Regions from separate parts of the Exiguobacterium sp. SH0S2 genome, predicted to be linked through region 2. Evidence: riboswitches for the same ligand, from Rfam matches in the RefSeq annotation. Region 2 holds a riboswitch; the other holds the start of a gene.
What was found. Region 2 has a riboswitch for thiamine pyrophosphate ahead of tenA (thiaminase II). Riboswitches for the same ligand answer to the same signal wherever they lie in the genome.

Region 1 (7,700 bases), on a different contig from region 2:
AAAATATGCCGTCATCGTCAACGATATGAGCGAGCTGAACATCGATGAGCGATTGATTGACGGGGCAGGTTTTTCACGGACGGACGAGAAGTTGGTGGAGCTGTCTAACGGCTGCATCTGCTGCACGTTGCGAGAAGATTTACTCGAGGCGGTCAGCGAGATTGCGAACGACCGACAGCTCGACGGCATCATCATCGAGTCGTCAGGTATCTCGGAACCGATCCCGGTCGCGCAGACGTTTACATATGCGGATGACGCCTTGGGTATCGACTTGACGAGCCGTGTGTATGTTGACGCGATGGTGACGGTCGTCGATGCGTATCGATTTTTAAAAGACTTCAACTCGGGCGAATCGCTGCATGAACGGAAACAGGCTGTCGACACGGGTGATGTCCGGGAAGTCGTCGACTTGCTCGTCGATCAAGTCGAATTTGCCGACATCATCGTCCTTAACAAGGCAGACCGGGTCACGGAACCGGAACTGCACGAGATCGAAAGTCTGTTACGCGCGTTAAACCCGGCGGCGCGACTTTTGACAAGCACATACGGGAACGTGTTGTTGTCCGACTTGTTAGACGTGAACTTGTTCGACTTCGACCAGGCGATGCACGCCGCCGGATGGATCCAAGAGCTCGAGACAGACGACCATACCCCTGAAACCGAAGAGTACGGCATCAGTTCGTTCGTCTATCGCCGCCGCCGTCCGTTCCACCCGGAGCGTTTACATGCGTGGATCGAACAGTTCCCGGAAGAAGTCGTCCGGGCGAAAGGTTTTTTATGGATCGCCTCACGGAACGACATCGCTTGCCTGTTCTCCCAAGCGGGGTACGCGTCGACGCTCGAACATGCCGGCCGTTGGCTCGCGACGCTTCCTGACGCGGAACGAAAGCAGATGTTTGCCGCCGAACCAGAGCTTGAGGCCGATTACATCGAACCGTACGGCGACCGCCAGACGGAGCTCGTCTTGATCGGTCACCGAATGGACCGAGTGCGCGTCGAGCTTGAACTTGACGCCTGTCTACTGTCAGACGAAGAGATGGCGTCAGACTGGACAACGTTACGGGATACGCTTCCAGGAAACGGAATCGCGACGTTTTCATGATTTAAACGTTTACAATTCAGAATCGAACGGCTATACTTTTGCTTGCATGAACAACCGCATACATTGGACTACACTAGGGGTGCTTCGGCTGAGATGTGAGCATGGCTCCAATCCCTTATAACTCGATCCAGGTAATACTGGCGTGAGGAAGTGTGGCACTTTTTCTGATGGATTGATGATTGGATAAGTGGCCGCATTCTCATGGATGCGGCTTTTTTGTGTAACCAAATAAAGGGGGAATCATCATGAATCAACAATGTGGAACGAGCCCGATCGTCGGGTTCCGCTTTACGCTAAGCCCGATGACGTCAGAGTTCATACCGGTCATCAAAGGAGCACTCAAAGAAACTGATTTAAGCAACGTCTGGAGGCACACGGACGATGTGTCGACCGTGATTCGCGGTCGGGCCGAGCACGTGTTTGACGTCGCGAAAGCAGTCTTGTCACACGCAACGAAGACAGGGACCCACGTCTCGATGAGTGGAACGTTCTCGGTTGGCTGTCCGGGTGACACAGCCGGGGACAATCTGCTCGACGTATCGAGTGAACCTGTGAACGGGCGGGTAGGTGCGCAATACGTCTCTTCACAGTTCGCGCTCTACCCGCTCGGTGATGATGATTACATGGACATCATCTATGAAGAGATCGATTTCGCGAAAGAACGGGGTGTGTTCAATGACGCGATGCATTATGCCTCAGGAATTCACGGAGACATCGAGCCGGTGTTCGCGTTTTATGAGGCGACGTTCAACCGTGTTCGCGAGAAGTCGAGCCACGTCGTCATGTCGGTCACGTTCAGTGTGAACAGTCCGTCACACGAGGGACGCATCGATGCTTAACTCATGGAAGTTGAAAGAAATCGTCTTGTTGTCGATTTTATCGGTCGTCTTTGCCGTCGTCTATTTGGCGTTCGTCCATGTGGGGAACTTGTGGGCCGGCTTGATCGGGCCGATCGCATATGAATGGATTTTTGGGATTTGGTTCATCGTCTCGATTATTACCGCCTACATCATTCGAAAGCCAGGCGCCGCCTTTTTGTCGGAAGTGCTCGCAGCGTCGATCGAGATGATGATCGGCAATGCGATCGGTCCGCGCATCATCCTCGTCGGCATCATTCAAGGACTCGGCGCCGAAGCGGCGTTCGCACTAACCGGGTATAAGCGGTATGACTTGTGGGTGCTCATGCTCGCCGGATTCGGTGCGGCAGTGACGAGTTTCGCATATACGTACGTCATGGGAGGTCTCAGCGCGCTCAGTCCGACGTACGTGGCTTTGATGTTCGCACTACGGGCGACGAGCGGGATGCTCATCGCAGGGATCGGCGGGAAGATTTTGAGCGACTTGTTGCTTCGAACGGGTGCGCTAGAAGGGTATGCCGTCACCCGGCAGAGGAAGGCACATGGTTGAGACCGAGCGTCTGGCGTTTCGTTTCCCGGGAGAAGAACGCGACGTATTGACAGATATCACACTTCGTCTTAAGGACGGCAGGACGCTCATCACCGGGGCGAGCGGGTCGGGGAAGTCGACTTTGTTCGCCTTGTTCAATCGGCTCTACCCGGACAACTGTGATGGGATTGTGACGGGGCGATTGCATCTATTCGGTCGGTCCTATGCCACGTATCGGCCTGGCGAGGTGAATCGCCGCGTCGGGACGGTGTTTCAAGACCCGGACAGCCAGTTCGTCATGCAGACGGTAGAGGAAGAGCTGATTTTCACGCTCGAAAACTTTTCGGTCGCCCGAAGCGAGATGATGGACCGTGTCTCAGCGATTTTGCACGAGTTACATTTGTCCGATTATCGCCACCGCACCATCCATGATTTATCAGGGGGCGAGAAGCAGCAAATCGCCGTCGCCTGTGCCTTGATCGGATGTCCGGAATGGCTCTTACTCGACGAGCCGCTCTCACACCTCGACCCGGCGACGGCACGTCGGTTCGTTCGCTGGCTCGACAAGTCCGCACGGAACGTCAATATCGTCGTCATCGAGCATCGTCCGTACATGTGGGGCGACTTCTTTGACCGGCACCTGGAACTCGTGAACGGAAGGATCGCAGGCGATGGATCGTTCGTCGTTCAACCGGATTATACATTTACGCCGATTGAAACGACACGGGGCACAAACACATTATTTCAGATACCGAAAGTGAATTACAAAAAGTTTCAACTTGCAGCGAGCAAAATCGCAGTGGCCCCCGGGGATGTGATCGCCATCCTCGGTCGGAACGGCAGCGGCAAATCGACGTGGCTAAAAAGCCTGGCGCGGCATCACCGTGAAGTCGGGCTCGTCCCGCAATCCCCGGCGCATTTGTTTGTGACGAGTGACGTGTCGCGGGAACTAGCATATGGACATAACCGTTCAATCGAGGACATGTTGGCACGCCTCGGGCTTGAACGTCTGCGTGACGCCCATCCACTCTCACTCAGTCACGGTCAAAAACGGAGACTCGCCATCGGGGTGATGCTTCTGTCGGGTAAACAACTGCTCGCGTTTGATGAACCGACGGCCGGTCAAGACGAGGCATCACTTCGAGCGCTCCATGCATTGATGGCTGAACGAGTCCGTGCGGGGCAGACGGTCTTGTTCGTAACGCACGATCTCAGTTTCGCCCGTGCCGCGAGCACGTATTATTTGATGAGTGACGGGAACTTGAGTGGGCCGTACGATGCGTCGATTTGGGACGACTCGGACTTATTGCGGGCCCACGGACTGTTGACGGAGGCGTTTTGATGACGTTTCACGAGATGAACCCGACAATCAAGTTCTTGACCGTGACGTGTCTCATGTTCGGTCTCGCCTTCGTGTACAACCCGTGGACTCCGCTCGTCGTCTTCTTCGGCACAATCGCCCTCCAATTCATCTTTTCCGACGTGAGCTGGAAGCGATGGGGACTGTTCATGATCCCATTTTTACTGACCGCGCTCGGGACGCTTTGGACGACGCTCGTCTTCGGCAGAGAGGCGAGCGGGCAAGTCGTGTTCTCGCTCTTCGGCAATGATGTCACCGAGGAGAACGTGTTGTTGGCGGCGACACTTTCGCTTCGGGTCCTCGCCTTTACGGTCCTGTCGCTTCTGTTCACGCTGACGACGGACCCGAAGCGGTTCGTCTACAGTCTGATGCAGCAGGCGAGATTGTCTCCGAACATCGCCTATAGCGTCTTCGTCGGCTTTCGCTTTTTCCCGATTTTAAAGATCGAACTGATGCAGCTCTATGAAACGCATGCCTTACGTGGCGTGCGCCTCGACACCCGGATCGATCACGTGCGGCACATCCCGAAACTCCTAATCCCGCTTCTTGCCGGCGCTATCCGTCAAGCCGAGCGGATCGCGTTCTCGATGGAGGCTCGGGGATTTACGGGTGAACATCGTTCCACGTACGAGGTGATTCCGGTCACGCGAAACGATTTTCTGTTGGCGTCACTCTTGTTCACGCTGTTCGGAGTAAGTGTATGGATCGGCGTGCGATAAAAAACAGGACGACTCATTTCGAGTCGTCCTGTTTTGTCTCTTTCAAGATCTTAAATTTCGGTTTGATCGATTCGTTATTGAACGCTTCGAGTACCGTATTTTCATTGGCCATGCGAATTTGTTGCGGTTCGCCTTTTGACGTCGTACCGATACAATACATGCTCGCCTCGTGCTCGGCGAATAACGTCTTGTACAGTGTGGAATGGTGCATGAGGCGCCCAGGCGAACCCCAACCGACGATGATCATGCCGCCGCTCGTCTCGACCTCGTCGAGCGTCTCTTCCACGTAATGAAAGTTCACTTCGTCGAGTTGAGACTCGACGTAGGGTAGGTTGTCATTGATGGCGAGCGTCGGGACGAGACTGATGACGCGCATCTCGCGGATCGGTTTGTCCAAATGGTTCCGCATGAGCATGTAGGCGCGTTGAGTCGTCGTACCAGATAAAAATGCATCGCTCATCCGTGGAGAATAGATGATGACGGCACAAATCACCCCATCGACGACGTCGGTGAATTCATACGTTCGCATGTAACGCTTTGTCTTGTCTTCGTTAAATATCGATTTGACTCGAATCGTCACTTCCTCGATATGCGTGTTCATGTCGTTTCCTCACTTTAACCAAGTAGTGCCGGGTCATGCCCAGCCTGCGAACCAATCGAGATACCGGATCGTATACCGGGCGACCTGCTGCGTCGTCGTCGTCGCGTCACCAGGCAGTAAAGACAGCTCGTCCTGATACTGCTCATAAAAGGACATGACGTCTGACACGTACTGGTCACTCCGGTTGTATTCAAAGATGGCGTTTTGAATCGAGTCGACTGAATCAGTCGTCTGCCCGCCGTGCTCGCTCAAATAGTAAGCGGCGGCATGGGCCGAGTCGACCAAACTATGAGGGTCGGCCTTGCCGTCATCATCCCCGTCTCGGCCTAAGCCGCCGTACTGCTCAATCAGCGTCAAGTCGGTCAAATCGACTTCGTCTTCCGGGACATCACCTTTTTGGTCATCCGTATCGTACTGCCAACCGAGCCACGTCCGCGGCATAAATTGGAACGGTCCGATCGCGCCGACCGAAGAGCGCATCGATGAACTGTGCGAGAAGATCGTCTCGACACGGTGGACGGCGGCGAGTAGCCGCCAATCGACGTCATAGGTGGCCGCGGCTTCCTTGTAGACGTCTTGGTGGACCGCCGGGATACCGTGGTCACCGTAATAGGCCCGGTAGAGGGCGTTGTTCACTTTATCATGTTGACCAAACCAGCCGATTGCGCCGAGGCACAGCACGATCACAAGCATTACGCCGGTCAGTCGCAGCATCATTCGTTTCAAGATTCCGCCTCCTAGCTTTCTAGACAATACCCGAATAGTGTAGCATATAGCTAACAGGAAGGACAGGAGAGGATATAGATGCTTGAACAGGTCGTCTTTACGATTATTCTTGCGTATTTATTGATCGTACAACTATTCAACGCCCGGCTCGTGAAGCCGATGATCGAGGCGCTCGGGAGAACCCGTGTCTATGAAGAGACGATCAAGTCGGCATGGGGGCTGAGCCTGCTCTTACTAGCGCTCGTCTTCTTGTTCCAAGTCCCGCCGGAAGCGGTCGGTCTCGGGTTCGCGCCGCCGGATGGGGACGGGCGCGCCTGGCAGTATTTCTTCTTTTCGACCATAGTCATCTCAGGTCTCATCGCGTTCTATTTGCTCGTCAAGACGTCGGCCGCGTTACGGACAAAGCTTCGGCCGTTTTACGGGCTTGAGATTGAACGATTGCTCCTTCCGCGCACGACCGACGAAGCGAGAGCGTGGGGCGCAGTATCGTTCACGGCCGGGGCGACCGAAGAGTTCATATTCCGCGGCGTCCTCTTGTATACGATTTCTTTATACACGAACGTCCCGGATGCGACGCTCGCCATCATCGGGGGCGGGCTGTTCGGTCTGGCCCATGCGTACCAGGGTCCGAAAGGGGTTGTCACGACGGGCCTTGTCGGTTTCCTGTTCGGCTATTTATATTTGGCGATGGGAATGCTGTGGCCGTTGATCCTCATCCATACGTTGCTCGACTTGATCGCCGGGCCGATTCACGTCACCGACGCAAAAACTGACTGACAGCGTTCTCGTAGGCAGGTTGGTCTTTTAAGATACAATTCGTATGCTCGGCGCCGTGAATGAGTGCGAGCGCGTTCTGGCGGTTGAGTGCGTTCATCTCGACGGACATCCAGGTCGGGACAAAGTCGTCTTTCGTGCCATGGATGAACAGCACCGGTGCAGTGATTGATGCGAGCGCTACTTTCGGTCGGACTTGCCGCATCGTGAACCGGGCCCGACTCCACAAGAAGTAATTGATGCCGGGCAACAACAAGTCCCCCGGTAAGCGATGTAGCACGTTCAATTGGTGACGCATGAGTTGCCTCATGTCATCGAACGGGCACTCGGCGATCAAAAAATCCACATCAGTGAGCGGGCCGGCCTGAAGAATCGTCGCGGCGCCCATCGATACGCCGTGGAGCCCGACTTGATCGACCGTCTCATGGTCGCGTAACCACTCGACCCAGTCGACGATGTCATGTTTCTCGTGGTATCCGTACGAGGCGTACACCCCTTCCGACTCTCCGTGTGAGCGCAAGTCGACCGCAAGCAAGTTATAGCCGAGCCGGTGGAACATCGCCAAGTGCGGTGCCATAAAGCTGTGGGAGGCCGTATAACCGTGGACAAAAACAATCCACTTTTTATGATTATTGTTCCGATAGACCCGGCCATACAGACGGTAGCCGTCACGGGAACGGAGGGAGACGTGCTCGAACGGCACGTCGTGATAAAAGGATTGATCTTCTTTCGTATAGGGTGCTAAGAGCATCTCGGGCGTCTTACGTTTTCCGCGAGTCATCCGCTTGAACGCGTAATAACTGACGGCGTAATAGCCTGTGAACAAAGTCGCGAGACCGTACTTCCATTTTTTCTGCATATAAAACCGCTCCCTTCTCCATTATTGTACCCGAAACGAATCGTTTCGTTCACGTTCGAGTTACTGATGTCCGAGCATATGTGACCGAATTGTCTATGGAAGTGTGAACAAGGATATTTGCCCCGTGAGTCGTTTGACATTATGCTGAAACGGCAGAAATGAAGGAGGCGGAT
Region 2 (7,700 bases):
ATCCTGCTTCAATCGTTCTACGAGTTGCTTTCCAATCTGTCCATTCGCTCCAATTACAAATACGTTCATCTGTCTTCCTCCTCAAATAAAATTCAGAGACAAGCGAAACGCCGTGTGGCCATGGCCACGTCCGGTGCAGAAGCAATGGCCGAGATGACAGCTACGCCGTCAGCCCCGTCACGTCGAATCGCTTCGACGTGTTCAGGCATGATTCCACCAATCCCCACGATTGGCAAATGCTGAAACCGGGCTCGCACTTGCCGAATGAGCATCGTTCCATTCACTTCGGCCGCGTCTTGTTTCGACACAGTCGGATGAATCGGTCCAATTCCGACATAATCGGCGTATCTCGAAGCCGTTGCGGCTTGCTCGATCGAGTGGACCGAGACACCGAGCCACTTCTTTGAACCGATTCGCCGACGAACGACTTCGGCTGCTGCGTCCTCTTGTCCGACATGAACTCCGTCCGCATCGAGTTTGATTGCCAGCTCGACGTCATCGTTGACGATGAACGGGACACGGTACTGTCGACAAAGTGTATGCAACGCTCGTGCCATCGCTTCTTTTTTATCCCCATACAGTGGCTCTTTACCTTTTTCGCGAAATTGAAAACATGTCACACCACATTGAAGCGCCGTTTCGACCGTCTGAACGAGATCAAACGTATCCGCTGTGCCGCAGATGAAGTAGAGCTTTAACCGCTCAACGATAGGCGATGGACTCAATGGAAACCACCTCCTTCGGGTGCTTGTTATACGCCCAATGATTTGTCGGTCCATGCCCGCTGCCGATTTGTAATCCGTGGGAGATGGCACTATGGATGAACTGTTTCGCCTTCTGCGCGGCTTCCGTAACGGTATGCCCGTTCGCGAGCTCCGCTGTTAGCGCAGCCGAAAACGTGCAGCCGGTCCCGTGCGTATCTTTCGTCAGCAACCGTGGTGTCACCATTCGAAACGTATCGGTCTTCGTCATGACTAGGTCTTCGGCGAGAGGACCGTCCAAATGACCGCCTTTCAACATGACGACGTTTGCCCCGTAAGACAACAAGCGCTCAGCTGCTTTCATACGATCAGTGAACGTACAAATCGTCAAGCCGGTCAACACTTCAGCTTCAGGGATATTTGGCGTGACGACCGTCGCCATCGGTAACAGCCTCGTCCGTAGCGCGGTGACGGCGTCCCGTTTAAGCAAGGTCGCACCGCCTTTAGCGATCATGACCGGATCGACGACGACATTTTGAAATCGATGCTGCTCGATTGCGTCCGCCACGACGTCAATCAACTCACGATTGAACAGCATCCCGGTCTTGCACGCCGAGATGATAAAGTCTGATCCGACTGCATCGAGCTGGCGTGCGACGAGGTCGGCGGAGACGGCTTCGACACCGTGCACGCCACGCGTGTTTTGAGCCGTCACCGCGGTCACGACACTCGTGCCAAATACGCCTAATTCTTGAAACGTTTTCAAATCGGCTTGGATTCCGGCTCCCCCGCCAGAGTCCGAACCGGCGATGGTCAAGACTTGAGGCCTCATCGCGCGAACACCTCGATTCGGTCGCTCGGCAGGTCAGTTGACGTCATGGTAGCGAGTGCGTTGAGAAAGTGGATTGGGAAATCCCCCGGACCCGTCGCTGCTTCACTCGCCAACTCGCCGCATCGTGCATATCCGGTGAGCGCGGTCGAGGTTGCCGTCATCACGTCCGGTTCAACAGCAAGGAACGCACCGACGACCGCACTGAGTAGACAGCCGGTGCCTGTCGTCTCTGTCATGAGCAGATGCCCGCCCAAAATTTCTAGCGTGACCGTCCCGTCACTCACGAAATCTGTCGCCCCGGTAATCGCGACAACACAGCTATATCGGTTCGCTGCTCGTTCGGCGAGTTGTTGCGGATGATGTGTGCCGCTTCCGGCGTCGACCCCTTTCGTCGTCCAACCGGCATCGACAAGCGTGGCGACTTCCCCGGCGTTCCCACGGATGACCGTGACGCGGACGTCTCGCAAAATCCGTTCGACGACGTCGCGGCGGAACGGTGTCGCCCCGACACCGACCGGGTCTAGGACGACAGGGCGGCCCGACTGATTCGCGGCTTGTCCGGCGCGGATCATCGTCGCCTCGGTCATTGCGTCAAGCGTCCCGATGTTCAAGACGAGGGCATCGCTCACGGTCGCCATGTCTGCCACTTCTTCGATCGCATCAGCCATGACCGGGGACGCCCCGATGGCGAGCAACCCGTTGGCCGAGAAGTTGGCGACGACGGTGTTCGTAATGTTATGGACGAGCGGTCGCTTCAACCGGACGGCTTCCCATAGATCCGGCCTCATTGTCCCACCTCAAGCGGCAGTTCCCACGATTCGAGTGTCCAGGCCATCTCCCAAAACGCGAGCTCATAGTAGCAACTTTTCAAAAACAGTTGCTGATAGCGAATCCGTTCTGACTCCGTCGCTTGTCCCGCCAATTCGTCAAGTCGCTCGATCTGCTCTTCGACGAGTTCACGGAACCATTCCGAACCGTACGTCGCAATCCAAACAGAATAGATCGGATGGTCTGGCTCTGCGTCCTTCAAGCGCTCCCCGATCTCGTAATACACCCAGTAGCATGGAAGAATCGCCGCGAGCACGTCTCCGAGCGTCGGGCCGGCTTGTTGCATATGGAGCGTGTATGCATAAGCCGTCGGAGCTGGTTCGAACGTCGCCCACTCCATGTCACTCACCTCGAGCATCGTAAAAAATTCCCGATGCAACTCGTGCTCCGCCTCGATCGTGTGGAGGGCGTGCGTCAAAAATCGGCTCGCCAGCTCCATCGTCGGGGCAAGTGTAGCGCCCTTCGCCTGTACTTTCGAAAATTGATTCAAGTAGTACGAGTCTTGCATCACGTAATGCCGAAACTTCGCCTCGTCGAGCGTCCCGTCTCCGAGCGCGCGGACGAACGGATGGTGGAAACTCGCCTCAAACAAGGCGTTGGCCTCTTGGCGGATGTGTGCGGTAAATGTCATCGTATTCTCCTCCTTTGTATGAAAAAAGACGCCGCCTCCCATAACGGAAGCGGCGTCGGCCATACACAAAGAGTGTGAGAAAGGACGTTTCGCCCACTTCCCTCCGCTAGCGTGAACTAGATCAGGTTCAAAGGGTCTGGACCTTGTCCATCTCAGCCGCGTCAAGCGACTCCCCTAGTGGCAAACATTATGAAATTCGGTCATCTTCGACCACATCATATCAATCTTTTTGAAAAATGCAAACCCTTTAACGCGAGAAGCGACGGTTGAGCGCGGTCCCAAAATGCGAGAACCGTTCCGTCCCGAGCTTACGACGGTTCGAGGCCGCGAACACGTAATAATCGACCTTCCCCATAAAATAAATCAAGCGCAGTCCTGCGATAAAGAACGTGATGGTCGTGCTGATCGCAAAGCCGACCCCATACCAATCGATCCCGCGCGATAGTAACGACAACGTGAACAAGGCGTTCAATGTGAAGAACGATAGGTTGACGAACAACGCACCACGCCGGTCCTCAAAATAAAGCAAGAGCAGCGTCAGTACGAGAATCATCGCGTTCGCGAACGCGGCGAGCGTCGTCATCCGGAAAATTTGACCGACTTCTTCCGGGACACCAATCCAACCGACGAACACACCCGCCATCAGGATCGCGAACAAGGTGACAACACCTTGACTTCGCCCAAGTCGGATCAATTCATTTTTCAACACCGTCGTCATCGTCTGCTTCGCCTTCTCAATTTGGTGTAACGCCCCGCCATAATTGATCAAGCCGTAAAACGTTCGGTAGCGCTCGTAAAACCTTGTCTCGACAGCGACGACGAACAAGAGCTGGGTCGGGATGATCGTCAAGTACGACCAGAACACAGCCGTGTCATAATACGGATTGAACACGAACGAATCGGCAATCACCATGCGACCTTCACCAAACCAAATGATGAAGTTGGTCACCCAGATCCCAAGCACGTATAACACACCAATCGCGAACAAGTCCGGATACTTATCAAAGTACCGGAAGTATGAAAACTCTCGCGTCGCATACCTGAGCGGAAACGTCCGAAGCATCGCGAAGAATAGCCCGAACAGCGTCACGACCATCCCAACGGTAAAGCCAAACAGAAGCTCGAGGCTCGATGGGTTGACCATGAGACGACTGATCAAATAGACGCTCGCGACTGAAATAACCCCGCCTAGCAAGAAGCTGTAAGCGACCGCTTGATAAAATTTGGCGGCGCTCAAGAACAAGAACATGACCCAGATGACGTTGATGGTCATGAATAAGACGAACAGGACGAGCTTATAGGCGAAACTGAGCGGTGAAATCAGCCAAAACACGCTATACATGACGACGGCAGCGAGAATCGTCACTTTTAACATGCCGGTGAAGACAGGAAAGATCTCATGGGCTTTCTTTTCATAAAACAAATCGGCCACGTATCGCGTGACGACGAGCTGCTGAAAACTAAATAGAATTTGCGAGAAAATGAACGCGTAAGACACGGATAGCATAAACAGTGTCCGTTCCTCGAGCGACAACATCGGCATCTGAAACGCCAACCATTGAATCGTACCGACAACGAGGATGACGATCAGCCAAGGGCCCGATGTGACGAGACCGGAAAACGTGTACGCCTTCAGTCTTGAAGAGTAATAGTCTTCTTGAAACAGCTTTTGTAACTTAAACCCGATGCCCGCCATACTGTTCCCTCCTCGCTTCATAGATGGCTTTATAGCGGTCGACGAACTGTTGCAATCGATAATACTGACGGACACGCTCGCGGCCGTTTTTACCGAAGCGCATCCGTTCGCGCGGATAATCCATCATCCATTCGACTTTGTCAGCGATGGCTTCCGGATGGACCGGGGGAACGATGAAGCCGGCCGGACCGAACGGATCGTCAGCGCGTCCGTAAAGTAGTTCCGAACAAGCCCCGACATCGGTCGCCACCCAAGGGATGCCAGCCGCCATCCCTTCTAAAATGGCGAGCGGCTGCCCTTCCGATATGCTCGTCAACAACAACAAATCAAATTTCGGCAACCAGTCTTGTACGTTCACTTTCCCGACGAGTTCGACATAGTCGGTCAGCCCGCTCTGCTCAATCAGTAGACGACACTCTTCGGCGTACTCTTCGTCCTCATCAAGCGGACCCATGATCGTCAGTTTAAACAGCCGATGGCGCTCTTGAAGGATTTTTGCGGAATAAATCATCGTCTTCAAATCCTTGATCGGAACGAGGCGGACGATAGCCCCGATTTGGAACACATCATTCTCGGCTCGCTCAAGCGTAGCGTGGATATGACGGTCGTCAATCCCGTTGGCGATAATTTTCGTCTTCTCGCTAGGCGCCCCAATCCACTCTTGATATTCGCGATTCCGCTCAAACAGTGTGATAATCTCGTCGGCCGCGTTATACGCCTCGCGTGACAAGTGATGGAAAAATCGAACCCACCTCGGTTTGTAAGGGGACGGAATCCAATAAGACTGAAGGATTTCTTCCTCGCGTTCACGTGAGTAGATGCCGTGTTCGGTCAAAATGAACGGGATACCTTGCGTCTCTTTCATGTAAGATGCGACGACACCGGCGTAGCCTGTCGAGATGGAGTGGACGAGATCGACTTTTGGTAACGGTTGATGCAACACACGCAAGATCGGCATATACATACTCTGCCACATCCAAAAATAATCGATGAACGAGCCACCGTTCATTTCTTCTGCGTAAGCCGATTTTACGTTTCTCCAAAAGAACTCGCTTGAGAAGAAGGCTTGGCTTGATGGGACTTGTTTCCCGAGAATGCCAAGCGCTTGCCGGTTCGGGTTTTTCAACATGAGCCATTCCGAAATTTTCCGCTCGTCTTCGGCGTCGAGCTTCATTCGACCCTTCGCCTTTTTATCCATATCGCTTAAATAAAGGTGTGTGATTCCTGACACGTTTTGCGGCAACTCATATTTCATATCTTCTGGCCGCTTGACCGATGGCTGAATCGAGATGATTTCAAACTCGACTTCCGGCATCGCTTCAATCAGCGTCTGCGTCCAACTCGAGACACCTCCGCTCACATACGGGTAACTCCCTTCTAACACGAGCCCAATCTTCATTGCGGGTCCCCCTTGATGGCGATTTCAGCGTTCGCTGATGTCAATTGGACGAGATAGAGTGGACGGTCCGCCTCCATCTGCTCGACCGTGCCGAATGCGAATTTGCCTGTGTCCAATGATTGGCCCACTTTTAGACGGACGGTGAAGTGTGACGGATTGACGAGTCCGTCCCCAGTCAAATAAATGGTCTCGTCATCAAACGTGACGTTCAAGTCTGCCTCTTGATACGTGATCAGTTTTTCCGTCGCATAGTGTTGTGTGTAGGCCTCTAAATAGGGATAGCTGACGTTGACATCATCGACGATTTTTTTCAAACTGGCGAACATCGTATCCCAGTCGCGACCGAAAGCACGGTCTGGGTCGATGACGTCATCCGGGTGGATAAAGTGTGAAAACACCCCAAAGTTAGCGATCGCATCGACCATTTGGAAGATCGAACCTCTTTCTTCCCCGTAGTCACTCGTGATGCGCGGGAAATGATAGATTCCGGTATGTGTCGTATCAAATTCGAACTCTTGGACAAAATCACCATTTTCCGGGTCACCGGTATAGAGTGACGCAATCGTCCGCAGTTCAGGCAACGCTTCAGCAATCGCGTCGACACCGGTACGATTGAGTGCATTCGAAGGTGGGACGTATGATTTGAGTTGTTCTGCCGGGAAATAGTTAGCAAATACCGACTCTGCCTGCAGCAGCGAACGCTTCATCTCGTCCTTGTCTTTCCACGGAATATATCCGTACGTCGGATCGATCGGTTCATCGGCCGTGACAAGTGATTGGTGATTGTAGCCGTGCAACCCGATTTCACCACCCTGCGCCAATAATTTTCGACCGAAATAGAGCATCGGGAACTCGCCGCGTTTAATCAATTTATCATCTAGCAGTTCCATCTCTTCTTCGTACGTCCCGATCATCGCGCCCGTGTAAATGACGTCGTCATCTTGAGCCATGTCGACCATGTCTTTCCACCAATCTTCGGCAAAGAAGTCTTTGACCGATTTATCGAGTGGTGTCGCCGAGACATCTTTCATCTTGCCGTCCATGACTGGAGCCGGAAAGTCATCGATATACATGAGCTTAATCGCCGCTTGGGCACCCACGAACGCAGGCGGTAACGTTCCGAGCGTTTGGACGAACAGTCCGCGAATCATCTTTTGATCGGTGATCGTTGTATTCCAGTACAGAACGTTCCCATCACCGACCTCATATTCCCAAAGGACGGGAAACCCTTCCGCTGACAGCAAAACGTTCGCTTCGTCTGCAATTGCGAAGTCGACGACACTATGGACGAACAGATCGTCCGGTGGATTCAAGTCGACATAACCCGGGAAAATCGTTTCTTCGAAGTTCAGACCGTAAACGTCTGGAACGAATTCACCGATTTCTTCGATACCTGTCACTTCATTCCAAGCGGGGTCTTTGAAACGGTTGGCGAACACGACATTGCCTCCTTGTTCGACGAACCGTTTCGTCTCTTGCAATGGCCATGTCGCGGTTTGTTCTCCTGTAAATACGATGATGCTGTAGGGAGACGGCGTGATCGAACTGACCGCACCCGCATCAATTTCTCGAACGTCTAGTTTGGCGTAACGCAAACCATACAATAAATTATC

Region 1: it holds a riboswitch for thiamine pyrophosphate, as region 2 does, so the genes downstream of both, EVJ21_RS00445 (YkoF family thiamine/hydroxymethylpyrimidine-binding protein) here and tenA (thiaminase II) in region 2, are expected to answer to the same signal.

What each region holds. Positions count from the first base shown of each region.
Region 1 covers NZ_SJVB01000001.1:84,481-92,180, forward strand. Annotated here, with positions in the region: gene EVJ21_RS00440 (GTP-binding protein) at 1-1,102, shown strand, start outside; TPP riboswitch at 1,168-1,268, shown strand; gene EVJ21_RS00445 (YkoF family thiamine/hydroxymethylpyrimidine-binding protein) at 1,348-1,941, shown strand; gene EVJ21_RS00450 (ECF transporter S component) at 1,934-2,509, shown strand; gene EVJ21_RS00455 (ABC transporter ATP-binding protein) at 2,502-3,830, shown strand; gene EVJ21_RS00460 (energy-coupling factor transporter transmembrane component T family protein) at 3,830-4,567, shown strand; gene EVJ21_RS00465 (DUF1643 domain-containing protein) at 4,581-5,168, opposite strand; gene EVJ21_RS00470 (lysozyme family protein) at 5,202-5,885, opposite strand; gene EVJ21_RS00475 (CPBP family intramembrane glutamic endopeptidase) at 5,973-6,671, shown strand; gene EVJ21_RS00480 (alpha/beta hydrolase) at 6,649-7,527, opposite strand.
Region 2 covers NZ_SJVB01000002.1:691,241-698,940, forward strand. Annotated here, with positions in the region: gene EVJ21_RS08195 (SDR family oxidoreductase) at 1-69, opposite strand, end outside; gene thiE (thiamine phosphate synthase) at 93-764, opposite strand; gene thiD (bifunctional hydroxymethylpyrimidine kinase/phosphomethylpyrimidine kinase) at 703-1,533, opposite strand; gene thiM (hydroxyethylthiazole kinase) at 1,530-2,321, opposite strand; gene tenA (thiaminase II) at 2,318-2,992, opposite strand; TPP riboswitch at 3,074-3,178, opposite strand; gene pelG (exopolysaccharide Pel transporter PelG) at 3,240-4,688, opposite strand; gene pelF (GT4 family glycosyltransferase PelF) at 4,669-6,087, opposite strand; gene EVJ21_RS08230 (DUF2194 domain-containing protein) at 6,084-7,700, opposite strand, start outside.